DNA from 4 places in the Pseudomonas sp. FME51 genome. Region 4 is predicted to be linked to each of the others. Evidence: predicted binding sites of a transcription regulator. Region 4 holds the regulator's gene; each other region holds the start of a gene.
What was found. Region 4 encodes FliA, which starts transcription of late flagellar genes. Its sites were predicted from a motif close to CTAAAGTTTNNNNNNNNNNNGCCGNTAA; they were not measured.
Positions count from the first base shown of each region.

Region 1: the regulator FliA is predicted to act here: its motif matches at 2,129-2,156, upstream of INT39_RS08050 (methyl-accepting chemotaxis protein).
Region 2: the regulator FliA is predicted to act here: its motif matches at 4,777-4,804, upstream of motA (flagellar motor stator protein MotA).
Region 3: the regulator FliA is predicted to act here: its motif matches at 5,741-5,768, upstream of flgM (flagellar biosynthesis anti-sigma factor FlgM).

Region 1 covers NZ_JABUYN010000003.1:316,093-324,072, forward strand. Annotated here, with positions in the region: gene INT39_RS08040 (cytochrome P450) at 1-1,178, opposite strand, end outside; gene INT39_RS08045 (TetR/AcrR family transcriptional regulator) at 1,389-2,018, shown strand; gene INT39_RS08050 (methyl-accepting chemotaxis protein) at 2,243-3,865, shown strand; gene INT39_RS08055 (porin) at 3,891-4,949, shown strand; gene INT39_RS08060 (phosphate ABC transporter substrate-binding protein) at 4,973-5,368, shown strand; gene INT39_RS08065 (methyl-accepting chemotaxis protein) at 5,444-7,093, opposite strand; gene INT39_RS08070 (MFS transporter) at 7,295-7,980, shown strand, end outside.
Region 2 covers NZ_JABUYN010000002.1:188,236-196,215, reverse strand. Annotated here, with positions in the region: gene INT39_RS05310 (NAD(P)H-hydrate dehydratase) at 1-12, opposite strand, end outside; gene queG (tRNA epoxyqueuosine(34) reductase QueG) at 30-1,103, shown strand; gene orn (oligoribonuclease) at 1,093-1,635, opposite strand; gene rsgA (small ribosomal subunit biogenesis GTPase RsgA) at 1,740-2,765, shown strand; gene motB (flagellar motor protein MotB) at 2,767-3,798, opposite strand; gene motA (flagellar motor stator protein MotA) at 3,802-4,656, opposite strand; gene INT39_RS05280 (rhodanese-like domain-containing protein) at 4,932-5,741, shown strand; gene asd (archaetidylserine decarboxylase) at 5,754-6,614, shown strand; gene INT39_RS05270 (DUF3360 family protein) at 6,663-7,980, opposite strand, start outside.
Region 3 covers NZ_JABUYN010000002.1:397,079-405,058, reverse strand. Annotated here, with positions in the region: gene INT39_RS06320 (flagellar hook protein FlgE) at 1-1,243, opposite strand, end outside; gene flgD (flagellar hook assembly protein FlgD) at 1,277-1,954, opposite strand; gene flgC (flagellar basal body rod protein FlgC) at 1,967-2,407, opposite strand; gene flgB (flagellar basal body rod protein FlgB) at 2,410-2,814, opposite strand; gene INT39_RS06300 (CheR family methyltransferase) at 3,011-3,838, opposite strand; gene INT39_RS06295 (chemotaxis protein CheV) at 3,883-4,815, opposite strand; gene flgA (flagellar basal body P-ring formation chaperone FlgA) at 4,931-5,653, shown strand; gene flgM (flagellar biosynthesis anti-sigma factor FlgM) at 5,802-6,113, shown strand; gene INT39_RS06280 (flagella synthesis protein FlgN) at 6,151-6,612, shown strand; gene INT39_RS06275 (flagellar brake protein) at 6,675-7,418, shown strand; gene INT39_RS06270 (MFS transporter) at 7,444-7,980, opposite strand, start outside.
Region 4 covers NZ_JABUYN010000008.1:149,676-157,655, forward strand. Annotated here, with positions in the region: gene flhA (flagellar biosynthesis protein FlhA) at 1-346, shown strand, start outside; gene flhF (flagellar biosynthesis protein FlhF) at 370-1,713, shown strand; gene INT39_RS15070 (MinD/ParA family protein) at 1,739-2,563, shown strand; gene INT39_RS15075 (RNA polymerase sigma factor FliA) at 2,566-3,300, shown strand; gene INT39_RS15080 (chemotaxis response regulator CheY) at 3,404-3,781, shown strand; gene INT39_RS15085 (protein phosphatase CheZ) at 3,796-4,599, shown strand; gene INT39_RS15090 (chemotaxis protein CheA) at 4,611-6,677, shown strand; gene INT39_RS15095 (protein-glutamate methylesterase/protein-glutamine glutaminase) at 6,689-7,801, shown strand; gene INT39_RS15100 (flagellar motor protein) at 7,801-7,980, shown strand, end outside.

The DNA.
Region 1 (7,980 bases), on a different contig from region 4:
AAGCGCGGCGTGGTACCGGTTGCGATGCGGAACGGTGGCACCTTGGTTAGCCAGAGTTCCAGCGCAATACGCAACTCGCGACGGGCCAGGTGCGACCCTACACAGCGGTGCACCCCATACGAGAAGGCCATGTGTGGTGCATGCCCGGCGCTACGCAGGAAATCGACCTTTTCCGGCTGGTCAAACACCTCGGGATCGAGGTTGGCCAACTCGGTACTGATCAGCACGATGTCACCCTTCTTCATCGTCGCTTCGCCGATCTGCACATCCCGGGTTACGGTACGGCGCATATTGACGATGGAATAGGAACGCAGCATCTCTTCCACCGCATCGGAGATCAGCGACGGATCGGCGCGCAGTTGCGCCTGCTGCGCCGGATTGCGTGCCAGATGGCGAAAGAACAGTCCGATCGTCGAGGTAACGGTATCCAGCCCACCGATGAATATCAGAAAGTTGATGCCGAGCATTTCATCATCGGTCAACGGGCGGCCGTCAATCTGACTGGCCAGCAGGTAGCTGGTGAAATCATCGCCCGGATTGGCCCCGCATTCGGCGATGCGTGCCCGAATCCAGCCGGTAATTTCCCGTGCGTTTTCCGTCACCACCTGGGGCTCCGAGCTCTTGATCAGCGTCTGGGTCCAATGCTGGAACAGCGGCCGGTCTTCCAGCGGCCAACCCATCAGCTTGAGAAAAATCAACGTCGGGAACGGCTTGGCAAAGTCTTCATTAAAGTCGCAGCGCCCTGTCTGAGCGATGTCGTCTATAAGCTGCCCAGCCAACTGGCGGATGTCCTCTTCCAGAGCATTGACTTTTTTTGGCGTGAACAGAGGATCCAGCAGCGCGCGGTACTTAGCATGGTCCGGCGGATCGACTTCAAGCGGCGCCAGGCGCCAGCTTTCGCCCAGCAGCATGGGGTACGGCGTCAAGCCCGCGCTGCTGAACGTCTCGGGATCCTGGAGGATGCGCCGCAGGTCCTCCGAACGGCGTGGAATCCAAGTGCCTGGCAGAAAGCCCAGACTCGGCACCCAGAAAATGGGTGGCATGCTCTCATGCAACTTGGCGGCCCAGGCGTAGGCGTTTTCGCCCTGGGCAGTAAGCGCAGCCCAGAGGTCGAAATCCTGGACCAGATGAGCAGGCACATTGGACGGTATCGCATTGGTCACGCTATCGGTATTCATTATTATTGTCCGGTTTTTATTGCTGACGCAGATGAGTGTAGAGCCGCACCAATTTGCGCCACAACAGACGGAATCCCGCATCCGTTCGATTTCTAATACAGAATCCGCAATAGGGTTTAACTTGCCCGGTCCACGCTGCCTGTGTCAGTCTCGAACCTGAGCCTCATCTCGCAAGACCCTATCGCTTAAGAGACCAGCAGGAACGCGCCTTTGACAGCCCCCCCGGAACACAGCAACGATGAAGATCAAACCGGTGATCGCCACAAGGCGAGAGCCCGGCGTACGCGGGAGCGGCTGCTCGATTCCATGTACCGACTGGCACTGGAAAAGGACTTCAGAGATATAACCGTGCAGGAGTTGTTCGAGCGCGCCGGGGTTGCGCGATCAACCTTCTACGCTCATTTCCGTGACAAGGAAGATCTCCTGGTAGCGGGTTACGAGAGCATCGGCACGCCTCCTACCCGGGTGGTCGATGTATCAGGCCACAAGCGCGTTGTACTGGATGCATCGACCTGGTTGTTCATAGCCACCGAGCGGCATGCCTCCCTCACCACCTCGTTTTTCAACAGCCCTTCCCAGACCGTTATCCTCGCTCACCTGGAAAACATTCTGCTCATCCAGGTTCGCGAACATTACCGCAAGCAAGGCTTTTACCAAGCTGACGAGCTACGCGGCGAAGTAGCAGTGCGCTGCTTTGTGGGCGCGCTCATCGGGCTCTGGTTATGGTGGGTGCGTCACGACTATCCCAACCCGGCCAGCGACATGACCGAGGCATTCGACGCGCTCATGAACAACGGCACCTGGCCTCGCCCATCGACGCCTCCTGACCACGCCTTCTAACTACGCTGCCGATCACACCTGGCCTACCGACGCGCCATGACTGAAGGCAGCTTTCTGCTCGCCCCTATTCAGATCATCCCCTCCTTGCGACTACAAATTGTCACACGGCGCTAAAGTCCTGCCCCTTTCAGCCGAAACCCCTCAACAGCTTAGTGAACATTTTTGTAATTACTGTTCAACTTCACTTCAGCTTCGCTAGTTCGCATCTCACCTGGGGGCCAGAAATGCTCAAGAATCTGTCACTAAATCTCAAATTGGCCATGCCGCCAGCCGTCGCCATGCTCGGCCTCGTTTTATATGTCGCCTATACGTCGCTGCAATTGTCCGTCACCGATAACCGACTGGAATCGCTGGAGTCCCAAAGCTACCCCACGCTCGAAAAGGCCGATGCGGTGATCTTCCAGTTTTCCCGCCTGCCCGGCTTGCTCAACAACGCTATCGCAGCCGGTGAGCAAACGATTCTCGGCGAAGCGCGCCAGGTTCTCCAGGAGATCGCTACCCAACAAACGGCGCTCGCGAGTTTGCTGCAGAGCCAGCCACAGCGCCTCCAGGACCTGCAGGTCTGGCGCCAAGCCGTGTTGACCTATTCTGATAATGCTCTCAGCGCGTCGGAGCAATTGATCAGTGGCAGCGCCTCCTTTGATGACCTGCGCTCTAGCCTTGACCGCATGGCCTCCGATCTCGCGCAAACCCAGAAGCTCGCTGCCGCGTTCCGCAGCAATGCCTATCAGGACTTCGAACGAACGCTGGCGGAAACACGCCAGAACAATGCCGAGACCACCCGCCTGGGTATCATCCTCAGCCTGGGCTTGCTGGTGCTGGTGTCGCTAGCTGCCTGGACGGTGATCCGCAGCGTGATGGCAAATGTCCGCGGCGTCATCGAGTCGCTGCAGGCCATCGCCAGCGGCGACGGTGACCTGACGCGCCGCGTCAATGTCGAAGCACACGACGAGATTGGCGCCATGATCCATCTGTTCAACGGCTTCCTCGACACCCTGCAGGGCACCATGCGCCAGGTGATCGAGGCGGCCAGCCCGCTGGGTCACGTGTCCAAGGAGCTCTACCGGCTGACCCAGGACTCGGAGGAAAGCGCCAAGTCCCAGCAGCATCACACCAACTCGATCAGCCGCGACATCCTGACCATGACCGACCGTATTCAGGAAGTAGCGCGGCGCTCGAAACAGGCCTCCGAAGAGGCGGGGTCCGCTTCGCGTCAGGCCGTTACGGCGCGCAAACATATCGGCGACCTGTCGATCAGCGTCAGCGACCTGGGCAGCAGCGTGATGGGTGCGGTGCAGGCCATGCAGCAACTGGAAAAGGAAACCCAGGAAGTGGGCTCGGTGCTGACGGTCATTCGCAGCATTGCCGAACAGACCAACCTCCTCGCGCTTAACGCCGCGATAGAAGCCGCCCGTGCCGGTGAACAGGGCCGCGGTTTCGCTGTGGTCGCTGATGAAGTACGCAACCTGGCGCAGAAGACAGCCGTGTCGACGGCAGAAATTCAGCAGATCATCCAGCGCCTGCAAAGCAGCGCCAACACCGTGCTCAACGTTATGCATAACAACAGCGAGAAATCCCGGGAGAGCATCGAGCGTTCGGTCGAAGCCACACAGCTGCTCGACACCATAGCCCGCACCGTCATCCAGATCGACGAACTCAACGCCGGGATTGCCCAGTTCACCCAGGAGCAGATCGGACTGTCGAGTTCCATCCAGCAAGAAACCCAAGTGTTGCAGCAGGACGCACAAGCAACCGCGCACGGCGCCGGGGCCACCGCCCGCCTTGGCGAGCAGTTGGTCTGCACAGGGGATAACCTGCGTTCGGCCACCGCACAATTTCGCACATAACACTATCTTCGGAGCTTGAAGAACCATGAACAAACGCAACCTACTCGGTCTGGCCGTCTGCCTGGCAAGCACCTCCGCCATGGCACTGGAGCCAGGGGAATATCGCTTTAATGGATTCGGTACCGCAGCCATTACGTACCTCGGCGGAGCCGACGATGCCAAGGGCTACGGCATTAAGGGGCAGACCACAGACGCCTGGCGCGGCGACCAGTTGTCAAAACTGGGCGGGCAACTGTCCTACGGCATAGCCGACCAGCTCAGCGCAACCCTCCAGACGGTGGCCAAGGCTGATCAGGACGAGTGGCATCTGGAAGTCGAATGGGCCTATCTGGCCTACCAGGTGAACAATCAGTTGACCCTGCGCGCAGGCCGCCTGCGTCCGGGCGCGTTTATGTTCTCCGAGACGCTTGACGTGGGTTACGCCTACCCCTGGCTACGCCTGCCTGATGAAGTTTATAGCGAGATGCCGGTTAGCAACTATGAGGGCGTCGATGCTCTTTACAGCTTGCCCGTTTCCTTTGGCACACTGAGCTTCCAGGCCAGTTACGGCCAGGCGACCGACCGCGAGGTATTCATTCACAGCCTGGACGGCCCGCTGGACGTGGATTACAAGGAACTGGTTACCGGCAGCGTAAGCCTGGCAACCATGAACTTTGGCACGCTGCGTTACAGCTATACCGAATCCGACCTGAATCTCGAGATATTCGGCAAGTTCAAAGGCAAGTTCGAGTCCCTGGGTCACCAGTACGACAACGGCAGCTGGCTGACCAACGCTGAAGCTATCAAACGCCAGAGCCCGCTCAGCACCATCGAATCCTTCTACCTCATGGCTGGGCACCGCTTTGGTGACTACCTGCCGCATGTAACCTATTCCCAGCGAGATGATAAAGGTGAACCAGGTCGTCAGTCGTCCTGGGCCTATGGCTTGAATTACAGCCTCACTCCCAGCGTGACCCTGAAGGGCGAGTACAAACGTGTGGAATCGACTCGGGGCTTCAGCGCTGGCTTCGTGCCGGACTTCAGCGTGCTCGAGCGTACCTTCGACGGTGACATCGTAAGCATCGGCGCTGACTTCATATTCTAAGGAGAAGTAGAGTGATTTTTTTCATGCACAGAACTTTCGCCATCGCCATGCTGAGTCTGACCGCAACGCTGGTTCATGCCGAGGTGGCCGTCATCGTCAACCCGAGCGCCGCCAACACGCCCTCCCAGGCTGAGGTTGCCAATATTTTTCTAGGCAAGGACAAGTCTCTGTCAGGTGTCGACCAGAAAGACTGGAGCCCTACAAAAGACAAGTTTTACACCTCGGTAACCAAGAAGAACGAATCGCAACTCAAATCGTATTGGTCTGGTTTGATCTTTACCGGCAAAGGCCAGCCGCTTCCCAGCGTCGGTGACGACACTGCCGTGCTGGCAAAGGTAGCGGCTGAAGCCAACGCCATCGGCTATGTGGACAGCTCAATGGTGACGGATCAGGTCAAGGTGCTTTTCACCCTGCCGTAACGCCAACCCTGACGACGGAGTCGAGAACACGCAACGTCCGCTCTCGACTCCTTTGCCTAAGGAAGTACTGGCTCATCATGTCCGGAAATGGCTGACCGACATTTTCAACTCCCCTGCCAGTTCCCGTAGCGACCCCACGGCCGATGTGACCTGATGGGAGACCATGTCGCCCTCCTCCGCCATTTTGGCTATGCGTTCGATACCCAGTGAAATCTCCTTTCCGCCCTCATTCTGAACCTGCACGGCCGACGCGATTTCGCTAACGCCCGAGGTGGATGCACTTACCAGCCTCGCAGCTTCTGACAACACGCTTTCGAGCTCCCCAAGCAGCTTCTGACTGCTGTCGAGCGCGGCAGCCCCCTCATCAAGCACACTGGAAACGCTGTTGGACTGGCTTTCCAGTCCGTGCGTCAGTTCGTTGATCGAATTGGCCGCCGTGGCGGAGCGTTGGGCCAAGTTGCGCACTTCATCGGCAACAACGCTGAACCCGCGGCCACTTTCGCCTGCGCGGGCGGCTTCGATAGCGGCGTTGAGGGCCAACAGATTGGTCTGTGCGGAAAGCTCCTTTACCTGGTTGATACTGGCGGTGATGGCGCTGGTGCTGGCGACGAATTCGCCGACTGAGGCAGTGATTGCAGTAAAGGCATCGCGTACGCGGCGTATCTCGTCCAGCAATCTGGTCAGTGCAAACTGGCCGGCCTGCGCGCCCCGCAGGCTGTCTCCGGCAGAGGACCGCAACGCTTCCGCGTGGGTGGAAATAGAGGCAATACCGACGCTCATCTGCTCCACCGTAGCCGCCGCCTGGGTCGCCGCACTGGCTTGCTCATTGGCGCCCTGCGCGACCTGATTGGAAGCGAACACCAGCTCCTCAGCAGAGGAACCTACCGATACCGCAACCTGGGTGACCTGACGCACCGCAATCTGAAGACTATCTATAAGTGCGTTGAAGGCGCTAGCAGTCTGGGCAATTTCATCTCGCCCGATCACCTGCACCCGATGGGTCAGATCACCATCGCGCAGCTTTACCGCAGCCTGCTCAATGGCCTTTATCGACCTGAGCACCTGATGCCGCATCAGCAAACCGACAATCAAGCCTAGCGCGATGGCCGCAAAGACGGCGACTACCAACGCCTCGGTCACCGACGTGGCGGTTTCGTTGGCCACTTCAAAGGACACACCGGACAGCTCCTGTTGCAGTGTCATGAACTGCGCCAGCAAGCCGAGCACACGGTTATATTCAGCACGCACGTATCCCAGCTGCGAGGTTGCCATGTAGGGGTTGGTTAGCGCGGCCTCGGCCAGATCATCCACCCCTTGGGCGAATGCCTTGGCCTGTTCACCGAAAGTCTGGAAAGTCTCCTGCTCCTGCTCGCTCAGGTCGGCGGTATGGGCCAGCCCTGCGTCGATACCTGCCAGCATATCCCGTACACTCGCCTGCATGTCCTCCACGTAGAACTGCATTTCTTCCTTGGATACCTTGCCCTCGGCTTGAATAAGCTGCACTACTGCGGCATAGGATCCGACCATCGCGGCTTGTGATGCGGATGAGATTTCCAGCGCTCGCTGATACTGACTGAAGCGAACCTGCTCAATCTGATGAAGCACGGTCTGCTGGCGGTTCAATCCGTAATAGGCCACCGCTGACACGAAGACCAGCAGGAGCACAATCAGCGCAGGAGCAAACATGAGCTTTGCGCCCATGGAAAAACGGCTGAGCCATCGCATAGTTATCCCTCGTCTTTTTTATTGTTGTCGTGTGCATGGATCAGTCCCTTGGTCTGGACAATCCTGCCCCCATGCAATATTCTGACTTCAGTATATAGTTCTGAAGCCAGAAACTAAAACCGGTCTTGCGAAAAGTAACCTCCAGAGGGAATGACTGCAGCGCTTAAACTGGTGATATAAAAACAATGAAGGACATTGCACATGAATGTTTCAGTCAATAACGCCTCCATCGACTTTTCAGAGTTCCGAGCCAGTTGGCGTGTACTGATCCTGGCACTGTTAGGTATAGGCATCAGTATTAACTCCTCATTGCTCTACGGCTTCGGAACGCTGGTTGTTCCTCTGGAAGAAGCCTTTGGCTGGAGCAGAAGTGCCCTGCAGGTAGCCGTTACCTTCCTGTTCGTGGGCGCGGTCATCTCGCTGCAGTTGGTAGGCTGGTTCAATTTGCGTTTCGGCATCAAGAAAGTAACCGCAGTCTCCATGTCATTGACGGTGCTGGGTTACTTGGGGGCCACGCAGATAGGCGGGTCGGTCTGGAGCCTTTATCTGGCATTCACCATCATTCCAATATTGAGCATTGGCAACCTGGCGGTCAGCTGGACGCAGTTACTCAACATGTGGTTTGAGAAGAATCGCGGCCTTGCATTGGCCATTGGCCTATCCGGAACCGGGCTGGCCGCCGCGACCATCCCGCCGTTGCTTTCCTGGGGTATTGGCATTTGGGGCTGGCAATCGGCATTTATCATACTGGCCATGCTCAACCTGTTTCTGTTGTTGCCCCTGACCATCTGGTGGTTTTCGGTACCCAAGCCCAAGAGCCATGCCAGCGCAGCTAGCAAGCAGGCTGCCCAGCGCAGCAATGCTGGTATGACCTTCAAGGAAGGTTT
Region 2 (7,980 bases), on a different contig from region 4:
ACGTTCACTCAAGCATAGACCCCAGCCCCATGCCCGATACCACCGCCGACTATGTACTGCTCGCCGCACAGATCCGCGACATTGCCACCGAGCTGGGGTTCCAGCAGCTGGGCATCAGTGATCCGGATATCGGCACCCATGAGCAGCGGTTACAACAATGGCTGGATGCCGGCTACCACGGCGAGATGGCGTGGATGGCCAGCCATGGCAGCAAGCGCACACAGCCGGCTGAGCTGGTGCCGGGCACACAGCGGGTCATCTCGGTACGCATGGATTATCTGCCCACCGATACCCGGATGGCCAAGCGCCTGGCCAATCGCGACGCGGCGTATATTTCCCGCTACGCTCTGGGACGCGACTATCACAAGTTGATCCGACGCCGCCTGCAGCAACTGGCAGAACGCATCCAGGAGCTGATCGGTCCGTTCGGCTTTCGTGCCTTTGTCGACAGCGCCCCCGTCATGGAACGCGCACTGGCGACGCGCGCCGGGCTGGGCTGGATCGGTAAGAACACTATGCTGCTGAATCGCAAGGCCGGCAGTTTCTTCTTCCTTGGCGAACTGTATACCGACCTCCCGCTGCCCACCGATGAAGCCTATGAGCAAGAGCACTGTGGTAGTTGCACCGCCTGTCTGAGCAAGTGCCCGACGGATGCTTTCATCGGCCCCCACGTACTGGATGCCCGGCGCTGCATTTCCTATCTGACCATCGAACTCAAGGGAGCCGTTCCCGAGGAACTGCGCCCGCTGATGGGCAATCGGGTGTTCGGTTGTGATGACTGTCAGCTGGTCTGCCCCTGGAATAAATTCGCCAAACCCACCGGCGAACCGGATTTCAGTCCACGCCATCAACTGGACCAAGCCGAGCTGATCAGTCTGTTCCGCTGGGATGAAGAGCAATACCTGAAGAATACCGAAGGCTCGCCGCTGCGGCGCATCGGTCACGAACGATGGCTACGCAACCTGGCCATCGGGTTGGGCAATGCACATACCAGCATCCCGGTGATCGACGCACTGAACAGCCGGCTCGACCACCCTTCCGAGCTGGTACGTGAGCATGTGCAATGGGCATTGACACAGCATGGAGCCGCGGTCACACCTTGATGAAATGCTCGCGGTAGTACTGCAGTTCGGCGATCGAGTCGCGGATGTCGTCCATCGCCAGATGGCTGCTTTCCTTGGTGAAGCCATCACGCACCGTCGGCGCCCAACGTGCGGCCAGCTCCTTGAGCGTGGACACGTCAAGGTTACGATAATGGAAGAACTGTTCCAGGCTCGGCATGCCCCGGTACAGGAAGCGTCGATCCTGACAGATGCTGTTGCCACACATGGGTGAGCGCCCTGCCGGCACCCATTTGCAGAGGAACTCCAGGGTCATCTGTTCGGCTTCAGCCGGGCTGATGACGCTGTCCTTGACCCGCTGAACCAAGCCTGACTGATTATGCTGACGGGTATTCCACTCATCCATCCCATCCAGCAGCGCGTCAGGCTGCTTGACTGCCAACGCAGGCCCCTCGGCCAATACGTTCAGCTGGGCATCAGTGATGATAGTGGCAATCTCGATGATCACGTCCTTGTCCGAATCAAGACCCGTCATTTCCAGGTCAATCCAGATCAGGTTGTCCGGGTGTTTCATATTCACTCCTATCTGTTATGGATGCTGTTTTACCGCATTCCCGAGTAGATTCAGTATACGCGCCCCGTGCTACACTGCGGCGGATTCTCAAGATGCAATAACACATGGCCAAGCGACATCTCACACGACGCCAGAGCTGGCGGATTCAGAAAGTCCAGGACGAGCGCAGCGCGCGCGCCACGAGGCGCGCAGACATTGCGGAAGAAACGCTACTCGGCGGCGACCTGGGGCCCGAACAGGAAGGTCAGGTCATCGCGCATTTCGGTGTGCAGGTGGATGTCGAAGCCTCGTCTGGTCCGCTGCAAGGCCAGATCCGACGCTGCCATCGAAGGGCCAACCTGCCGGCACTGGTCACCGGTGACCGCATTGTCTGGCGCGCCGACAATCAGCAGGGCGGCGTGATTGTCGCACTGCAGCCGCGACGTACCGAACTGTACCGCCCCGATCATCGCGGCCAGTTGAAGCCGGTGGCTGCCAACGTTGACCGCCTGGTCATCGTCTTTGCTCCTTTGCCCACTCCGCACAGCAATCTGATCGACCGTTATCTGGTCGCAGCCGAACAGGCTGGGCTGGAACCGCTATTGGTATTGAACAAGGCTGACTTGCTGGATGAGGGCGATTACGCGCACATTCGCGCCTGGCTGGATGACTACGCCCGCCTGGGCTACCGCACGCTGTGTCTGTCGGCGGGCTCCGGTGAAGGGCTGGACGGCTTGCGCGAAGAGCTGCGCGATCACGTCAACGTACTGGTCGGTCAGTCAGGGGTCGGCAAATCATCCCTGATCAATGCGCTGCTGCCGGATGTGGATCTGCGCGTTGGTGCGCTGTCGGAAATGACCGGCAAGGGCATGCACACCACCACCACCGCAAGACTGTTCCACTTTCCTGCCGGCGGGGATCTGATCGACTCTCCCGGTATCCGCGAATTCGGTCTGACCCATATCAGTTCCGATGACCTGCTGGAAGGCTTTATCGAGTTTCGGCCGTTTCTGGGGCATTGCCGCTTTCGCGACTGCCAGCATAAGCACGAACCGGGCTGCGCCTTGCTTGAGGCCGTGGCCAGCGGAGAAATCTCGGCCAGCCGGATACAAAGCTATCGGCATATTCTCACCAGCCTCGGCAGCAACTGACCTACTGGCCGATCAGCTGCAGTGGCTGGTCCGCATCCTCAAACAGGTTACGCGGAGGCTGCGCTGGCAATAGCGGAGGTTGATCAGACTCCACGGCCGGTTCTTCCCGGGGTTCCGGCACCCCCTCGGCGGCAGACGCCGGCTCCGCCGTGGGGCGTTCCTGCTCCGGGTCCGTTTCTACCGCTGTAGCACCCGCCTGGCGGGCCATATCCTGCTCCGCACGCTTGTTCATGACCACAATATCGATCCGTCGATTGATCGGGTTCAGTGGATTGCCCGGATCGAACAGTGCCGAATCGGCATACCCCACCACCCGCGCCACCTGATGCTCGGGATAGCCGGCGATCAATAGCGTACGTCGCGCGGCATTCGCCCTCTGAGTCGATAGCTCCCAATTGCCGTAGTCCGGGTGCCCGGTATAAGGCATGGCATCCGTATGGCCACTGATGCTGATCTTTTTCGGCACCTTGGCAATGGTGTCGGTCAGCGTCAGCAGAATCTCTTCGAAATAGGGTTGCAGCTCAGGACTGCCACTGGCGAACATCGGCCGGTTTTCTGCATCGACTATCTGGATGCGCAATCCTTCCAGAGTGAACTCCATCAGAATCTGGTCACGGAAGCGCTGCAGAACCGGCTCGGAGTCGATCTTGTTCTGCAATTCCTGCAATAACAGATCCAGCTCGCGCAGCTCCATCTTGTCTGGCAATGAGTCAACCTCCGGTTCCGCCGGCAGCGGAGGCGGCTCGACATCGGCAACCATCTCGTTGAGGGTACGTTGCGGCGCCGGGACCGGTGATCCACCCAGATCAATCGGATGCGGACTGCCGCCATCGAAATTGATCGGGTCCTTGAAGTACGCAGAGACCATTTTCAGCTGCTCCGGCGTGGCCACGGTCACCAGCCACATCACCAGAAAGAACGCCATCATGGCGATCGCGAAGTCGGCAAAAGCGATCTTCCAGGAGCCACCGTGATGTCCTGCGGCCTTGCGGCTGACCCGCTTGACGATAATCGGCTGGTCGTTATTACTCACCGATCAGCGCCCCTTGACCGAGGCTTCCAGCTCGGCAAAGCTGGGGCGCTGATCGGGCAGCAATGATTTGCGACCGAACTCTACCGCCAGCGCCGGCGGCAAACCCTGCGCGCTGGCTACCAGACACATCTTGATCGCTTCATAGGTATTGGCTTCCTCAGTGGCTTCATGCTGCATTGCGGCACTGAATGGGCCGACAAAACCGTAGGCCGCCAGGATACCAAGAAAGGTACCCACCAGCGCCGTCCCCACCTTCTCGCCGATCAATGCGTTATCCGCCTCGCCAAGAATGCTCATAGTGATAACGATACCCAGCACGGCGGCGACGATACCAAAACCCGGCAGCGCATCAGCGACCCGATTCACCGCATGCGACGGCTCGCTCAGCTCTTCGGTGAGCGTGGAGATTTCCACATCGAACAGCGCCTCCAGCTCATGCGGCGCCATGGTGCCGGTGGACATGATCCGCAGGTAGTCACAAATGAAGGCGGTCATATGGGCATCCTTGAGAATGGCCGGATATTTCGCGAAAATCAGACTTTCCTGCGGCTCCTCGATATCCACTTCGATCGCCATCATGCCCTCACGGCGGCTCTTGTTGAGGATTTCATAGAGCAGCCCGAGCACATCAAGATAGAAAGGCTTATTGAAGCGGTGTCCGAAGAAGATGATCGGGATCTTGCGAAACACCGCCTTAACCGTCGCCATGTTGTTCGCAACCAGAAAAGCACCCAGCGCGGCGCCGAGGATGATCACGATCTCGAACGGGTGCCACAATGCGGCCAGTTTCCCTCCAGACATCATGAATCCACCCAGCACACTGACCAGCACCACCACATAACCCGCTATTTTCAGCATAAAAACTGCGATCCCCAATAAACATATTCTGTCTGGCGTACTGTCAGCCCAGCGAAATAACCATGTTCGCGTTATGGTCAGCCGAGTCGCAAAGCAGACCGATTCCAGCCACTGCGTAGTATATCGGCGACCGGCTCGCAATCCTGAGCGCAGTTCGTAACCTAATAATGCCATTCATCGCATGGGTATTTCAGGTTGGATTCCGGTTTTGTTGTTTTTGCTCTGTATAATCCTTTTCAACAAACAAAAGGAACTCCCTGGAAATTGGAAAAACCATGACCACGCCCTCATTACCTTTACTGCTGGAGCCGAGCCAGCTGCCGAGTCAGCTTGAGCCAAGCCTGTTCCGGCTGGTGGATCTGAGCAAATCAGAGCAGTACCTGGCCGGTCATATCCCCGGCGCCGTGCATCTGCCACCCAATAGCATCACCACTCCTGCGCCGACGCCGGGCTTTCTGCCTGATGTGACCAGTCTGCAGCAGATTTTCGGGGCGCTGGGCCATCATTCCGAGCTGCATTATATTGTCTATGACGACGAAGGCGGTGGTTGGGCCGGACGCTTCATCTGGATTCTCGACAGTATCGGTCACACCCGTTACAGCTATCTCAATGGCGGCCTGAAAGCCTGGCAGGCTGAAGATCGCCCACTGGAACAGGAAGTCCATCAGGCCGAACCGACCCAGCCCACCCTGGTGCTCAATAACGAGCATTCGGTGACGGCACAAACGCTGATGGCGGAGCCTGATCATCCGGATCGGATCATCTGGGATGCCCGCTCGCCGGCGGAGTACCGCGGCGAGAAAGTGCTGGCTGCCAAGGGCGGGCACATTCCCGGCGCGATCAATTTCGAATGGACAGCAGGCATGGACTCCCAGCGCGGCCTGCGTCTACGTTCCGATCTCGCCGAACAGCTATCGGCGCTGGGTATTACCCCTGACCGGGAGGTGGTCACCCATTGTCAGACTCACCACCGTTCCGGCTTCACTTATCTGGCGGCCAAGATCCTTGGCTATCCACGGGTCAAGGCCTACGCCGGCTCCTGGTCCGAATGGGGCAACCACCCCGACACTCCCGTTGAATTCTGAGGCTGTTACCGCATGCGCAATCGTTTGTTCATCACTTCGCAGTATCTGCTGCCGCAACACCTGTTATCGCGCCTTGCCGGCGGGCTGGCCAACTGTACCTGGAGCTGGGTCAAAAACCCCTTTATCAACTGGTTCGTCAGACGCTACCAGGTCGACATGAGCCAGGCCGTCGAGCCGAATCCGACCGCCTATCGCTGCTTCAATGACTTCTTCACCCGCGCCCTGTTGCCCGACGCCCGTCCGCTGGATGAGGGTGCGAACAGCATCCTGTGCCCCGCTGATGGCGCCATCAGCCAGCTTGGTCGTATCGAGCATGGCCGTATCTTTCAGGCCAAGGGACAGAGTTTCAGTGTGCTGGAGCTGCTTGGCGGTAACCCGCTACATGCCGAGCAGTTTCAAGGTGGCGAGTTTGCGACCGTCTATCTGTCGCCCAGCGACTACCACCGCGTACATATGCCATTGGGTGGCACATTGCGGGAAATGGTTTATGTTCCGGGAAAACTGTTTTCAGTGAACCAGACCACCGCAGAGAACGTGCCGGAACTGTTCGCACGCAACGAACGCGTCGTCTGCCTGTTCGATACCGATGCTGGCCCCATGGCCGTGGTATTGGTGGGTGCAATGATTGTAGCCTCGGTGGAAACCGTATGGGCTGGGCTGGTCGCTCCGCCACAACGTCAACTGCGCAGCGAGGCCTATGGTAACAGTGCGCCAGAGCTGGAACGCGGTGCGGAGATGGGCCGTTTCAAACTCGGCTCCACGGCCATCGTGCTGTTCGCTCCCGGGCATGCTCGATGGGATGAAAGTCTTACCGCCGGAAGTCTGGTACGCATGGGCCAGAAAATGGGTGAGCGGCTCGAGCCATCCACCTGAAGCAACCCACCAATGGCCCCGCTCCTTGCAAGCGGGGCCATTAGAAGATCAATCCAGTACGCGGAACGATTCGAGCATGGCCGGTATACCAGGAAGCATGCCGATAGCCAGCATCACTGCGCATAGCCCGGCGAACATCATCGAGGGAATCACCCAGCGGTCCAGTCGGCAAAGACCCTGGCCACGCTCGCGATCGCCAATGAAGCCCATATTGTCGAGCAGCATGGTCAGCGACCAGCCGAATACCGGATTCACCAGCGCGGACGAAAACACCACGATAGCGGCTGACTGCGAGGTCTTGCCCTCACGGGTCATCTGCATGCCGGCTTCCAGCAACGGCAGAAAAACCCCCACCAGCAACGCCACGCTCAACACTGGCGGCCAGACCGCCAGATCCATCGGATAACCCCAGACAGCTGCCACTATGCAGAGCACGCCGGTGAGCACCGCACCCGCAGGAATCGGGCGCTTGGCAATGGCTGCCGGCACCATGAAGGTACCCCAGGAAGAGGCCAGGTTGCCGCCGCCCAGTGTGGTACCCACCACTTGGCGGATCGACGCCACACGCATGGTGTCGTCAATATTCATCAGGGCTTTCTGTGCCTTGGGCGGATAATTGAGCTGCTGGAAGATTCGATGGCCGAGAAAGTCCGGCGACCACATGGCCACGGCCAGTACGGCAAAAGGCGCCACCGCAATGAAATGATGCAGTTCCGGCAGCCCGACCTGCCAACCGGTCTCCTCACCCCACCAGTAGGCCGGATTCATGTTCGGAATTCCCGGCTCGGTCGTGAATTCGAATGGCGCACCCAATGCCAGAGCGATACAAGCGGCCATGATGCAGCCCAGCGGAATGGCCAGCCAACGCAGCCGCCAATGCTCCAGCAGGGCGTACATGATGATGGTGGAAAATACCACGACAAAGGCGATATGCCCCATACCGAAGCCTTCCGCCCAACTGAACAAGACCTTGATCTGCGCGATGACTCCGATAAAGCCTAGATACAACAGCAAGCCGCCACAGACACCGTCACTGGTCAGCCGCGCCAACAGACTGCCGCCGCGCAGCAATGCCAGCGCCAGCCCGAATACGCCGACCAGAATCCCCAGTGCCATGGGGTGTCCACCGGAGGCCACAATCAGCGGAATCATGGGAATCAACGGCCCATGAGTGCCCGCGAGGTTGGCGGTCGGTATCAGGAAGCCGGAAAACAGAATAACGAAAAGCACTGCTGCGATGATCATCTCGTAACGGGCGTTTTCGATGACGAACTCACTGGACAACCCCAGCGGCCCGGCGAAGGCGCCAACGATAGCAGCAACCATGACAATCTTGCCGATGGTCGCCGCCATGGCGGGAACCCAG
Region 3 (7,980 bases), on a different contig from region 4:
GGGTCTTGGTCTGGCCGTTGGTGTAGCGCGCAATCAACATACCTTGATCGTCAATCTCCAGACCGGCAAGGTCACCAGTGGTATAACCGTCCTGAGATACTGCAGTCACTGCGAAGGCGGCGGCGTACTGCGTGGAACCATTGAGACTCAGATCGAAGCTCGCTGGCGAAATGGCGCCCGTAGGCTGTCCAGCCATGTCCCGCGGCGTCCAGCCGGTTATTGCGATCGGCTGCTCGGTCTGCAACTGCCCAGTGCTTGAAAAGCTGAGCTGAGCCGGTCCTGCCTCGCCGTTCAAATCCACCGGCTTACCGCCGATCATCACATGCATATCCCAACTGTTACTGTCATTTTTGACAAAGTACTTGGTCATGACATGGGCGTTGCCCTGACTATCGAATACGTTCACTGATGTAGAGCTGTTAAAGGTCGACGAGTCGGCAGGATCGAAGCTTGCTCTGGCAGCTGCCTGACCAGCAACTTCAGCAGCTGCATGCTGCTCAGGCGTTCGTGTCGACAGCAGTGTCGCGACACCTGCATCGTAAGTATCCTGATAGGCTTTCTGTGCTTCCGCCTTAGCCGTGGCAATATCCTCCGGCGACGAGCTCGGATCAGAAATCACACTGTCGAAAGCAGCACGGGCAGCCTCGCTTTCCGCTTTGATTGGGGCAAGCTCTTCGTCCGAAGGCGCCAACGCCGCGTCACGTGCCTGATCATATGCGCTCTCCCATGCCGGCAATCTGACACTGGCGGAGTTCAGGTTCAAGGTCGAGGCTACCTTGCTGGTAGGATTCGGGTTGGCCGCCCTAGTATCAACCCTAAGATCAGTCGGCACCCCTTCGTTGACCTTACCAGTCAGCAGATCAACGCCGTAACCCTGCAGGCGCTCGCCATTATTGTTGACGATGAAACCTTCCTGATTGGTGCCAAAATAGCCGGCGCGGGTGTAGCTCAGCGCACCGTTGTTGCTGGTAACGAAGAAGCCATTGCCGTTGATCGCCAGATCCAGGCTGTTCTCGGTGTAATTGATATTGCCCTGGGTAAAGATCTGCGCGACGTTGTTCAACACTACGCCACTGCCCTGGGCATTACTGCCGGTACCCAGAATGGATGCCGCGTAGACATCGCCAAACTCCGCACGCGAGCTCTTGAAGCCCACGGTACTGGCGTTGGCGATGTTGTTACCGGTGATATTCAGATCGGAAGATGCCGCCCGGATACCACTGAGACCGATATTGAAAGACATGATTGACTCCTGTTGATACGTGTCGGACGACGCTTACTTACCGATTGTGAAGACTTCTGACAGGCCGATACTGCCCAGCCCCGCCAGGTTGAGAACCATTTCACCGCCGTGGCCGACCCCCAGCGAGACGCTGTCCACATTCGCCGGCAGCAAGGTAGCCAGCTGGATGGTTTCACCGTTGATGCTGGCCTGCCCCTCGAAACGGTATTTGCCGGCCGGCAAGACATTGCCGCTGGCATCTTTTCCGTCCCAGGCAAACTCGTTGATACCCGCTTCCTGCGCGCCCAGATTGATGGTGGAGACCACGCTGCCCGCGTCGTCATAGACACTCACCGTTACCGCACCGCTGGCCTGCGGCAATGCCAGCTGGCCGGTAAAGCCGGCCTGAGGATCGACCATCGCCTGATCCGTTGGAATTATCACGGTCCGGCCCACCAACGAGGAGGCCTGCAGCGCTTGGGAAGACTGGAAGCTGCTGGCCATGGCATCGATCGAGCTATTCATTTTCTCGATACCTTCGACGGTACTGAACTGCGCCAGCTGGGCGATGAATTCGCCGTTTTCCTGGGGCGACATCGGATCCTGGTTATTCAGCTGCGCGACCAGCAGCTCGAGAAATTCGTTCTTGCCCAGCTCATCACCCTTGGCAAAACGGCCCTGATCAACCTGATATTGATCCAGCAGGCTGTTGCCGACGCTTATATTGCTCATTCGCCCACTCCCTTATTGGCCCAGCGTCAGCACGCGCTGCAGCATGGTTTTTGCGGTATTCATGATTTCCACATTGGTCTGATAGGCCCGCGAGGCGGCCATCATGTTGGCCATCTCTTCCACCACGTTCACGTTCGGGTAGAACACATAGCCCTCTTCGTTCGCCATGGGGTGATCAGGCTCGTAGCGCGTTTGCAGCTCGGCATCCGACTCCACCACACCCAGCACCTGCACACCCTGTCCTGCCTGGTCCGCCGGCGCGAACAAGGATCCGCCCATGGCCTGCTGCTCATTGAATACAGTGGCAAACACAGCCTGGCGGGCGCGGTAAGTCTGGTCGATGCTGCTGGAAACGGTCTCGGCGTTGGCCATATTGCTGGCTACGGTATTAAGCCGCAGAGACTGTGCATTCATGCCGGAACCGGCAATATCAAATACCTGATTGAGCGACATGATCAGTCTCCGCGCAGGGCTGTCATCAACCCTTTGAATTTGCTGTTGAGGAAAGTGAAGCTGGCCTGAAAATCGACGGCGTTTTCCGCATAGCGGGCCTGCTCAGCCTGCGTTTCCACGGTATTGCCGTCGACCGACGGTTGGTAAGGAATGCGATAGCGCAGGCCGGCGGCCTGATCGATGAAGCCCTCGACATCCAGGTGTCGGGCATGTGTGCGCGCCGCCTGGAAGCCCTGATCTCCACCCGTCTGCTGGGCTTCCAGCACGGCGGCAAAGTCCAGGTCACGGGCTTGGTAATTGGGCGTATCGGCGTTGGCGATATTGTTGGCCAACACCCCGGCACGGTCGGCACGAAAGGCCAGTGCCTTTTCATGCACTCCCAGAGCGCGATCGAAACTCAAACTCATAATGACATTCCTCACTGTGGCCCGACGGCCAGAGTTCTATTGCCGCTGCCATCAGCTTTAGCAATAGTTATGCCATTACAAATTTAACCTTATAAATCAATAAGTTATTCAATCAAGAATCGACGAAGCGGCAAGGGATTTCCGCCCAACGGCAAGCCTGCAAGGGCAACCGGCAATCAGCGGGGCCCACAGAGACTCAGCGGGCCTGATAGATGATTCCCGGGCTGCATTGCACCATGCGGTACAACTCCGGCAGACCATTCAACGCCTCAGAGGCGCCGAGCATGAGGTAGCCACCCGGTTTGAGTGTGGCGTGGATGCGGCGCAGGATGTCCTTTTTGACTTCTGCGGAAAAATAGATGAGCACGTTGCGGCAGAATACGATATCGAACTTGCCGAGAATGCTGTAACTGTCGAGCAGGTTGAGCTGACGGAACTCCACACGGCTGCGTGCCGGCATTTTTACCGACCAGCGGCCGGGTGCAAGCTCATCGAAATAGCGGGTCAAACGCTCCTGGGACAAGCCGCGGGCAATGGCCAGACTGTCATATTGCGCCGCTTTGGCGGCCGTCAGCATGCTCGGGGAAATTTCGGTGGCAACAATCTGCCCACCCCCACGCAACTGACCTGGGTTGGCCCGCTCGTACTCATCGATGGTCATGCTCAACGAATAGGGCTCCTGCCCCGATGAGCAGGCCGCCGACCAGATGCGCAGGCGCTGCCCCGGCTGGTTGCTGACGAATTCAGGTATCAGTCGATTCTTCAGGATTTCGAATGGATAAGCATCACGAAACCATAGAGTTTCGTTGGTCGTCATGGCGTCCACCACGATCTCGCGCAGCCCTGAATGTGGCTGTTTCTGCATGTGTCGCATCAACTCGCCAAGATCGCGAATACCTCGCTGCTCCAGCAATCGGTTGAGCCGGCTGGCCACCAGATACTGTTTATTATCACCGAGCACGATGCCGCAGGTCCTTTCAAGAAAGTCCCGGAACAGGTTGAAGCTCTGATCAACTGCCGTCACACACAATGCTCCAGTCCAGATGCATGAGGAACATCCTCATTGCATTATGCCTCGCCTACCGTCTGCAATCGCTGAATAACCCGTTCGGCGAGATCGTCTGGTGAGAACTTTGCCAGAAAATCATCCGCTCCGACCTTGCGCACCATCGCCTGGTTGAATACGCCGGAGAGTGATGTATGCAACATGACATGCAGGTCTTTCATTCGCGGGTCGGCTCTCACCTCAGCAGTGAGAGTGTAGCCGTCCATCTCCGGCATTTCGATATCCGAGATCATCATCAGCAGCGAATCGGCCACTTGCACCCCGGCATCAGCCTGCGCCTGAAGCCAATTCAGCGCCTCACTACCGTCGTTGAGCGAGACCACCTCGATACCCAGTGCTTCCAGACAACGGATAACCTGCTTGCGCGCCACCGATGAATCATCGACCACCAGCACCTTGTGGCTGGCGGCCTCCGTAAGCACCCGTGCATCAGCGGCGCGCTGAGGTACGGCCTCTTCTCCGGCGATGACCTCGGCCAACACTTTCTCAACATCAATGATTTCCACCATCTGCTCATCCACCCGCGTCACTGCGGTCAGATAATGATCACGGCCGGTACCACGTGGCGGTGGGTGTACATCGGACCAGTTCAGGTTGACGATGCGCTCTACCGCCCGCACCAGAAAACCCTGCACCCGATTGTTGTATTCGGTGATGATGACAAAGGCGCTGGACAGATCCTCCAGCGCGCGCCCGCCGGTCGCCTGCTTCAGATCTATGATCGGCAAGGTGCCGCCGCGAATATGCGCCACACCGCGCACCACGGGATTCAGCCTGGGCAGCGTTGTCAGCCGGGGGCATTGCAACACTTCCTTTACCTTGAACACGTTGATGCCATACAGCTGCCGGCCGCCCAGCCTGAACAATAACAGCTCAAGCCGGTTCTGCCCGACCAGCTGAGTGCGTTTGTCCACCGAGTCCATTATGCCCGCCATCGTCAACTCCTCTGGATACTGTTTGAGCGGCATGGTCCTTGCTTGCGTATACCTTCAATATAGAGAGACGCCGGCATTTTGACGTGCGTAACCCCAAGGTCAAGGTTCGAATTCCATGCAGTTATCGGCACTTACAACCAGACTGATCGCGCTCGCTGCGCTGCTGAGTGCCGGCAGCCTGAGTGCCAGTCCGCTTATTGATCAGCTTATCGGCACCACCACCACTTATCTTGAAGATAAAGTTGCCACGCATCTGGCTGGCAGCACCCGGGACGCACGCTTCGAAATAAAAGTGAGCAGGCTCGATCCGCGTCTGCGGCTGCCTTTGTGTCCACCCGAGGCGATTCAGGCGAGCCTGGAAAGTCCCGACATTCCGGTCGGGCGTGTGACTGTGCGCGTCACTTGTGACAGCGATGTGCAGTGGCGGCTGTTCGTGCCAGCCACGGTGGAGCTGTATCATCAGGTACTGGTGACGACTCGCCCACTGCCGCGACACGCGGTCATTGCGGCGCAGGATATCACCTTGCGCGAGCGCAACGTGGGGAATATCAGCGGCGGTTATCTGATGCGGCCGGAACGCGCGATCGGCATGCGTGTGCGCCGACCCGTTGCGGCCGACACCGTGCTCAGCCCCAATCAGCTGGAGCAGGACGAAACGGTCAAACGTGGCGACAAGGTGGTAATCAGTGCCGCCAACAGCCGGGTATCGGTGCGCATGCCTGGGGAAGCATTGGAAAGCGGCAGTACCGGCAGTCAGATCCGGGTACGCAATCTCCGCTCCGATCGCGTGGTTCGGGCCCGCATCATCGGCCCCGGTCAGGTTGAGGTGGCTATGTGATGCAACCCATCGAATCGACTATACTTGCCGTCATCCACCCAAGTGCACAAAGCGCGCGCCAGATCACACATTTTATAGCCCAGATTCCTAAAGTTTCGCTGACTGCGGCCGTTACAGCAGTAGACATACAGGTTCTGAGGAAAAACCTATGGCCATAGATTTCAACACAGGCGGCACCAATAGCGCCGCACGCAGCAACCAGGCTGGCGCAGCTGGCGGCAAACGCGAGGTGTCAGAACGCCCGGCTGCCGACACACAAAACACCAGTGCCCCCGTAGCTGATTCACAGGTCAGCCTGAGCAATCAGGCTCAGCAGCTGCAGGCAATCGAAGAACGCTTGCGTGAATTGCCGGAAGTGGACACTGCCCGCGTCGAAAAGATCAAGCAGGCCATTGCCGATGGCAGCTACCAGATAGACAGCACCCGGATCGCCGACAAACTGATCGCTCTCGAACAGTGAACTGATGGTGGCCGTGCAAATCAGCGGAGAATGAAGGATGCAGGATTTCAGCGAGCTTTTTGCTCGGGCCACGCAACACTGCGAGCAGTTTTGCGGACTGCTTGATCAGGAGAAACAGGCCTTGCTCGACCAGGATATGTCCGCCCTTGACGCTTTGACCAAGGCCAAGGCCCCGCTGATAGAATCCCTGGCTGCCGATGGGCAAGCACTTGCCGCACACTGTGAACAGCTCGGCAAACCCGAGACTACCAGCCTGACGGACTTCATCGACTCCCTCAAGGCCCCGGTTCTGGCTCAGCACCACGCCAACTTCCTGGCTGCCGCCGAGCGCTGCCAGAGTGCCAATGTGCGCAATGCGCGCCTGATCCGGCACAGCCAGCATATGAACTCCTCTTTGCTTGACCTGCTGCGCAATCAGGGCGAAGCCAGCCAGAACGTGTATGATCGCCAGGGAAACGCCAGGCGCACGGCATCCCAACGCCCGATCAGTCGCGCCTGATATGGACGTTGCTGGCCCCGAGGCCAGCCCATTGACTCCAAAAACGAGAACCTGTCGTGTCAATGTTATTTGAACAAGAAGTCGGCCCACAGCCGCCCAGAGACGTCACCGCCAACATCGAGATCCAGTCCCTGCTGAAAACGCTGCAGCAGTCCAGAACCCCCTTACACATCACCTTTGATGGCCGCAGCCAGATCGTTCAAAGCCATATTGTTGAAGTGGATGCACTGAACGGCGCACTGCTCCTTGATGAAATGATCCCGCATATCGGCGACAAATGGGCCGATCAAGGCGAAGCGTTTCGAATAGATGCCTGGCTGGAAGGCGTACATATGCGCTGGCACAGTGCCGGTGCACAGAAGGTGCTGGTGGACGAGACGCCCGCATTCAATGTACCGCTGCCCGCCCGCATGACCTACCACCAGCGCCGAGGCGCCTATCGCGCCATTGTGCAGCGCAGCATCGATACCCGGCTGGAGCTGATTCACGCCAAGCACGAACGACGTTTCGAAGGCGAACTGTTGGATATTTCCGCAACCGGCTGCAAGGCCCGGCTATCAGGTGACCACGCCAAATCCCTGCATGCCGGTGAATGCTATGAGTTGAGCCGGATGCTGCTGCCCGATACTGTCCGCCTCGACATCAACATGGAGATACGGCACAGCGAATACCATGAAGGCACGGATACAACGCAGGTAGGCCTGCGCTTTCACCAACCCGGCACACAGGCGCAGCGGCATATCGACCGCTTCGTGCATTATCTCCAGCGCGAAGCGCGTCGCCTGGCCAAAGAAGATCTGTTTTAGAGACTATCCAGGCACCTACTCCCCGTCAGGCCGGCCGATGGTCGTCATCTTCCTCATCCACCGGCTGCATCTGTACATCGACCTCCTCCTGCATCTGATCGATCACCACCTGCTCATCGACCCGCGGGTCAATTGCCGCTGCCAGTGGTGAGCTGGCCAGGTTACCGGCAGCCGGCATGAACTGAATCGGCGCTTCATCGACCAGATGCTTACCGGTGACCCGCTCGGGCCGGACAATGACCACCAGCAACAGGCTGCTACAGGCCATGAAGACGTACAGCATGGACGCACCACCGACCTTCATCAGCACCGAACCGAGTAACGGCCCGGCACTGGCGCCCAGCCCAAAAGTGACCAGCAGCATCGCCGATAACATCACCCTCTCTTCCTGCTCGACGTGGTCATTGGCCAGCGCCACTGCGAGCGGATACAGGGTGAATGCCAGCAGACCGAACAGGGCAGTCAACAGCAGCAACATCTGTGGCCAGGCAACCAGTGCAATAAGCAGAGCAACCGTGGTCAGGATAACCGCATTCACCTGAATCATCCGGCTGCGGTCCAG
Region 4 (7,980 bases):
CATCGTGCAAAGCATTGTCGGGCTTGAGTCCGAGCTGCCTGTAATTACCCTGGAGCCCAGGTTGGAACAGATATTGCTTCAGAGTCTGCAGAAGGCCGGTCAGGGCAATGATGACGGCATTTTGTTGGAGCCGGGTATGGCGGAGAAGCTGCAGCGATCGCTTGCCGATATGGTGCAGCGTCAGGAAATGCAGGGCAAGCCGGCGATATTGCTGGTCGCCGGTCCGGTACGCAACATGATGGCAAGGTTCGTCAGATACGCGGCGCCCGGAGCGCAGGTGTTGTCCTACCAGGAAATACCCGATAGCAAGCAGGTCACCATCGTTGCCACCGTCGGACAGAATTGATTTACACAGGGGTGAGTCAGGCCATGAGAGTCAAACGTTTTTTTGCAGCAGACATGCGCTCGGCAATGAAACTGGTGCGCGATGAGATGGGAGCGGATGCTTCCATCATCGCCAACCGGCGGGTAGCTGGTGGTGTCGAGCTGACTGCGGCGCTGGATTATGAAGCGCCGCGCCTGACACCGCCCACGCCCGGCCTGGATCTGGAGCTGAAGAAGACCCAGGAGCGCATCATCAGCGCCCGAGCCAGTCTGCAGGAAGGCGAGCGTCCGTCCGATGGCCCCAGTGTGAACCGTCAATTATTCGGTGACAGCATGCGCCAGGCTGCAGAGCAAGGCTCGCCAGTGGCGCGTGATCTGCTGGAACGGCTGCACAGTGAGCGTGCAGCGCCAACAGCACCCATAGAGGCGGCAGCCAAGCCTGCTCCTGTGGCGACGGATGATTTTGACGCTATGCGTTCGGAAATTGCCGGTTTGCGCGACATGCTCGAATCACAGCTGGGTGGCCTGGCCTGGGGGCAGGTCAATCAACATCAGCCGCGGCAGGCCAGCCTATGGCGCCGTTTGGTGCACCTGGGACTGCCCCCGGAGCTGTGCAAGGAATTATTGGCCAAGGTGGTCGATGTGACCGACATACGCCAAGCTTGGCGCCTGTTGCTGGCACATCTGGCCCAGGGCATTCCCGCTCTGCGGGAAGAGCTGATCGATCAGGGCGGCGTAATTGCCCTGGTCGGGCCGACCGGTGCCGGCAAGACCACCACGCTGGGCAAGCTGGCGGCGCGCTACGTGCTCAAGCACGGCAGCCAGAGTGTGGCGTTGGTGACCATGGATACCTACCGCATTGGCGCGCATGAGCAGTTGCGCACCCTGGGCCGAATCCTCAACATACCGGTACGGGTGGTGGATGAGCAGAACAGTCTGAATGACGTCCTTGAGGAGTTCGGTAACAAGCGTCTGGTGTTGGTGGATACGGCCGGGCTGCAGGCGCAGGATCCGCAATTGCGCGGTCAGCTCAGTGAGTTGGCAGCGCAAGGCTCGCGTATCAGCACCTTGTTGGTATTGGCGGCTACCAGTCAATATCGAGTGCTCAAGGCGGCGTGGCACAATTACCGCAGTTGCAACCCGGTGGGCTGCGTTCTGACCAAAGTGGATGAGGCCGCCACGCTGGGCGAGGCCATGGGGCTGGCTATGGAGCAACGTCTCCCGGTAGCCTATGTGGCTGATGGCCAGCGCATCCCCGATGATCTGGCACGGGGTGTCGGACATCAGCTGGTCAGTCGCGCCGTAGGTCTGGCAGGCAACGAGGTGGCAGCCGACCAGACCATGGCCGATGTTTTTGCCGGTATACTCCATAGTCAGCGCGCAGGTTAACGATTTGATAAAGGCGACAGTATAGATGGGCAATCATCCGGTTCAGGTAATCGCAGTTACCGGCGGCAAAGGCGGCGTCGGTAAGACCAACGTGTCGATCAACCTGTCCCTGGCGCTGGCCGAACTCGGGCGTCGCGTGGTGTTGATGGATGCTGACCTGGGGTTGGCCAATATCGATGTGCAGCTGGGGCTGCGGCCCAAGGCGACATTAGCGGATGTATTGGCAGGCAACTGCGATCTGCGCGAAGTGATGATCACGGGTCCGGGTGGAATACGTATCGTGCCCGCGGCCTCGGGGGCCGCTGAGATGGTCAATCTCGGGCCACGTGAGCATGCCGGGCTGATTCAGGCGTTCAGCGACATCGGCGATGACATGGATGTGCTGATTGTCGATACCGCTGCCGGCATCGGTGATTCGGTGGTCAGTTTCGTCCGCGCCGCCCAGGAAGTCATTGTGGTGGTGTGTGATGAACCGACCTCGATCACCGACGCCTATGCGTTGATCAAGCTGCTCAATCGCGACCACGGCGTGACCCGCTTCCGGGTACTGGCGAATATGGTTCACACCCCGCAGGAAGGGCATAATGTTTTCAACAAGCTGCTGCAGGTGACTGACCGTTTCCTGGAAGTGGCTCTGCAGTACGTTGGTGCCGTGCCCTACGATGAATCCATCCGCAAGGCAGCGCAGAGGCAGCGCGGAGTATACGAGGCTTTCCCGCGGAGCAAGGCCTCGCTGGCCATCCGCGGCATCGCCCGCAAGGTCGACGCCTGGCCATTGCCTTCCAGTCCGCGCGGGCATCTGGAATTCTTCGTCGAGCGCCTGGTGCAGCGGGCCGAAATACCGTCATGAGCATAGGGGCAGGGGGCGGCGTCAATATGTATGCGCGTACCATGGGGGCTGCCACTGAGCAGGACCGCCTGGTGCAGCAGTATGCGCCGCTGGTCAAACGTATTGCCTACCACATGCTTGCCCGCCTGCCCGCCAGTGTGCAGGTGGATGATCTGATTCAGGCTGGCATGATTGGTTTGCTGGAAGCCTCGCGCAAGTTCGATCATGGCAAGGGTGCCAGCTTTGAGACCTATGCTGGGATCCGCATTCGTGGTTCGATGCTGGATGACGTGCGCAAAGGTGATTGGGCCCCCCGCTCGGTCCATCGCAACACCCGCCTGGTCAGCAGTGCAATCCGTGCCGTTGAGGCGAAAATTGGCCGTGATGCTAAAGATCACGAGGTTGCGGCCGAATTGGACATGAGCCTCGAAGATTATTACGCGATTCTCAATGACACGGCTGGCAGCAAGTTGTTCAGTTTTGAAGACCTGTTGGAGGCCGGCGCGCCAACCGAGATCGGCTCCGATCATGAGCCCTTTGATGGGGTGGAGGACGAGCGCTTTCGCAAGGCATTGGCCGAAGCGATAGACAAGCTGCCCGAACGCGAGCGGCTGGTGCTGTCGCTGTATTACGACGAGGAGTTGAACCTCAAGGAAATCGGTGCGGTGCTCGGCGTAAGCGAGTCCAGGGTCAGTCAGTTGCACAGTCAGTGCGCAGCGCGTCTGCGCGGCCGTATGGCCGACTGGCGCGACGGTTGATTCGGGTTTCCCAGCGTTACGTCTGGTCAGTGGCAACAGTTTCGCAGAGTGCAAGGTGACTGCACTTCTTCTGGTTTGTATGGAGGTCCACTTGGACAAAAACATGAAAATTCTCATCGTCGATGATTTTTCGACGATGCGACGCATTATCAAGAACCTGTTGCGTGATCTCGGTTTCACCAATACCGCAGAAGCCGATGACGGCACCACGGCGTTGCCGATGTTGCAAAGCGGCAACTTCGATTTTCTGGTGACCGACTGGAATATGCCGGGTATGAGCGGGATTGACTTGCTGCGTGCGGTGCGTGCAGATGAACGCTTGAAGCATCTGCCGGTGTTGATGGTGACGGCAGAAGCCAAGCGCGACCAGATCATCGAGGCGGCCCAGGCGGGCGTCAATGGTTATGTAGTCAAACCCTTTACTGCCCAAGCGCTGAAAGAAAAAATCGAGAAGGTTTTTGAGCGGGTCGAGGCCAGATGACTTCCGGGGGCAAGATGGCACTGAGCAGTAATCCCGGCCAGACGATCGCCGATGAGTTCGAGCATTCCCTGAAAAACAATGCCCGGAAGTTGGTGGATCACCTTGAAGACGGCGATTACCGCGAGGCAGTCCTGGTCATCCACGAGATCAATCAGGCCCGCGACCGCGGCCTGTATTACGAGGTTGGCAAGCTTACCCGCGCGCTGCACAACTCGATCATCAATTTCCAGATCGACACTGTGCGTACGCTCGATAGCGAAGCTGAAGCCGCGGAAGCATCGAAGATCTCCGACGCCTCTGACCGCCTCGACTACGTGGTCAGACTGACGGACAAGGCTGCCAACCGGACCATGGATCTGGTCGAGAGCAGTGCGCCGGTGGTATCGGCGCTCGGCCGCGAGGCGGCAACCTTGCGTGCCGAATGGGCACGGCTGCAGCGGCGGGAGATGAGCGCGGCGGAATTCCGTGAGTTGTCACGCAATATTCTGGCGTTTCTCGAGCGCAGCGAGCAGCACAGCGGCGAAGTATCGGCGAACCTGAACGATATCCTTATGGCTCAGGACTACCAGGATCTGACCGGTCAGGTGATCAAGCGCGTCATCACTCTGGTGCATGATGTTGAGGAGAGTCTGCTGAATCTGGTGCGCATGGCCGGCCAGGTCGACCGGATAGCGGGTATTCAGCACAACCTTTCCGAGCTGGATGAAAAAAAATCATCGCAGAAGGGTGAAGGTCCGCAGATTCATGCCGATAAGAGGGATGATGTGGTGTCGGGACAGGATGAGGTCGACGACCTGCTGTCCAGCCTTGGGTTCTGAGGGAGTACTAAATGAGCTTTGATGCGGATGAAGAAATTCTCCAGGACTTTCTGGTAGAAGCTGGGGAAATTCTCGAATTGCTGTCGGAACAGCTGGTCGACCTGGAAAACCGCCCCGACGATACCAATCTGCTCAACGCCATTTTTCGTGGCTTTCATACCGTCAAAGGTGGTGCTGGCTTCCTGCAGCTTGATGCGCTGGTGGCCTGCTGCCATATCGCCGAAAACGTATTCGATATCCTGCGCAAGGGTGAGCGTCAGGTCGATGCCGAGCTGATGGATGTGGTATTGCAAACCCTGGATACCATCAACAGCATGTTCACCCAGGTGCGTGAAGGTGCGGCGCTCACGCCTGCTGAGCCGCAACTGCTGTCTGCGCTGTCAGTGCTGGCGCAGCCTGCTGCCGATACCGCTGGGCCTGTTGCAGAGGTCGCAGCTCCTGCCGTAGAGCCAAGCGTTGCCGAGGTGCAACCGGAAGCCGGAGATATCACGGACGATGAGTTCGAGCTGTTGCTCGAGGCGCTGCACGTCAAACCGGAAGAAGACTCGACGCCCGAAGCGCCTGCTGCTGCCAGTGATGACATCACCGATGACGAGTTTGAAGCTCTGCTAGACCAGTTGCATGGCACGGGCAAGGGGCCGGGTAGTGCCGAGCCCGACACAGCCGCACCGGCTCAGCCCGACACCCTCCCGGAATCGGTGGCTGACGTTATTACCGATGATGAGTTCGAAGCGCTGCTGGACCAGCTGCACGGTCCTGGTAAGGGGCCCGGTGTTATTGCTGACGTAGCGCCTGTCAAAGCGACTCCGGTTCCTTCCGAGCCGGCGGCCGGGCCTGTGTCCGTCGTTGCCCCCAAAACACCGGCACGCGAAGAAAAGAAGAGCGAGCCGGTCAGCGAGGCGCCTGCGGCTGAAACCACAGTGCGAGTGGATACTGCGCGCCTCGATGACATCATGAACATGGTGGGTGAGCTGGTGCTGGTGCGCAACCGGCTGATGCGTCTGGGTGTCGACCGGGAAGATGAAGAGCTGGCCAAGGCGGTGGGTAATCTGGATGTGGTCACCGCTGATCTGCAGGCCTCGGTGATGAAGACCCGCATGCAGCCGATCAAGAAAGTGTTCGGCCGCTTCCCTCGGGTGGTACGCGATCTGTCGCGCAGCCTGAAAAAGGAAATCACCCTGGAACTGATCGGCGAAGACACTGATCTGGACAAGAACCTGGTCGAGGCGCTGGCTGATCCCTTGGTGCATCTGGTACGCAACTCGGTGGACCATGGCATCGAAATGCCCGACGAGCGGGAAGCTGCCGGTAAACCGCGGGTTGGTCGGATGGTCCTTGCTGCCCGTCAGGAAGGCGATCATATCCTGCTCACCATCACTGATGATGGGCGCGGCATGGATCCCGAAGTACTGCGCGCCAAGGCAGTGGAGAAGGGCATGATGGATCGCGACGCCGCCGAGCGACTGAGCGACGGGGAATGCTTCAATCTGATTCTGGCTGCGGGCTTCTCTACCAAGACCGAGGTGTCCGACGTGTCCGGTCGCGGTGTCGGTATGGATGTGGTCCGGACCCGTATTTCCCAACTCAATGGCACCATTGCCATCGAATCGACCAAGGGCAAGGGCACGCAGATTGCCATCAAGGTGCCGCTGACCCTGGCGATCATGCCGACGCTGATGGTGATGCTGGACAATCAGGCGTTCGCCTTGCCGCTGGTCAGCGTGAACGAAATCTACAGTCTTGATCTGTCGCGTACCAACGTAGTGGACGGGCAGGAAGTGATTCTGGTGCGCGACAAGGCGTTGCCGCTGTTCTGGCTCAAACGCTGGCTGATGCCCGGTGCTGAACAGGATGCCGACCGTTCCGCTGCCAGTGTGGTGATCGTATCGGTCGGTACCCAGCGGGTAGGCTTTGTGGTCGACCAGCTGGTGGGCCAGGAAGAAGTGGTCATCAAGCCGTTGGGGCGCATGTTGCACGGTACCGCCGGTATGGCGGGTGCGACTATCACCGGCGACGGGCGCATAGCGCTGATTCTGGATATTCCCGGCCTGCTCAAGCGCTACGCGCGCCGCGGCTGAGGGGAGACGATATGGTGGTCAAGGTGCTGGTGGTGGATGACTCCGGGTTCTTTCGTCGTCGGGTGGCGGAAATCCTCGGGGCCGATCCGCAGATCAAGGTGGTGGGTACGGCAACCAACGGCAAGGAGGCGGTTGAGCAGACCCTGGCGCTGCATCCTGACGTCATCACCATGGATTACGAGATGCCTGTGATGGATGGCATCACTGCGGTACGCCAGATCATGCAGCGTCAACCGACCCCGGTGTTGATGTTTTCCTCGCTGACCTACGAAGGTGCACGGGTGAGTCTCGATGCGCTGGATGCCGGTGCGGCCGACTATCTGCCGAAGAATTTCGAGGATATCTCACGCAATCCGGACAAGGTTCGCCAGTTACTGTGTGACCGGGTGCACGCCCTGGCGCGCAGCAATCGACGTTCGTTGGGTTTTTCTGCGCCCACCACGGTACCAGCGCCTGCGAAAGTAGCGGTGCCGGCGTCGTCCTCCAGATCGACGACTGGCTCAGTTGCGCCGCCGGTGCATGTCACCTCCGAACCGGCCCGACGCAGTCCGGCACCGCGCAAACGCGACTACAAACTGGTGGCCATCGGTACCTCTACCGGTGGCCCGGTGGCGCTGCAGAAAGTCCTGACTCAATTGCCTGCGGACTTTCCGGCACCGCTGCTGCTTATCCAGCACATGCCGGGCGCTTTCACCAAGGCTTTCGCCGAACGACTGGACAAGCTGTGCCGGATTTCCGTCAAGGAGGCAGAAGATGGCGACACCCTGCGCCCCGGCGTGGCGCTGCTCGCACCAGGCGGCAAGCAGATGATGCTCGACAGTCGTGGTGTGGTCCGTATTCTGCCGGGCGACGAACGTCTCAACTACAAACCCAGTGTTGATGTGACCTTCGGCTCCGCAGCCAGGGCACTGCAGGATCGGGTGCTGGCTATTGTCCTGACCGGTATGGGTGCCGATGGCCGGGAGGGCGCACGCATGTTGAAGCAGGCCGGCAGCTCAGTTTGGGCGCAGGACGAGGCCAGTTGTGTCATCTACGGCATGCCGATGGCGGTCGCCAAGGCCAATCTGGCTGATGGTGTTTATGACCTCGACGATATTGCTCGCTACCTGACCGAGCTGCGCTGATGGATATCCTCAGCATCATTGGCATGATCCTGGCGTTTGTCGCCATTATCGGTGGCAATCATCTGGAAGGCGGGCATGTCAGCGCGCTGCTGAATGGCCCGGCAGCGCTTATCGTCATCGGCGGCACTCTGGGTGCGGTCTTGATTCAGACGCCGTTACCGGTATTCAAGCGAGCGTTG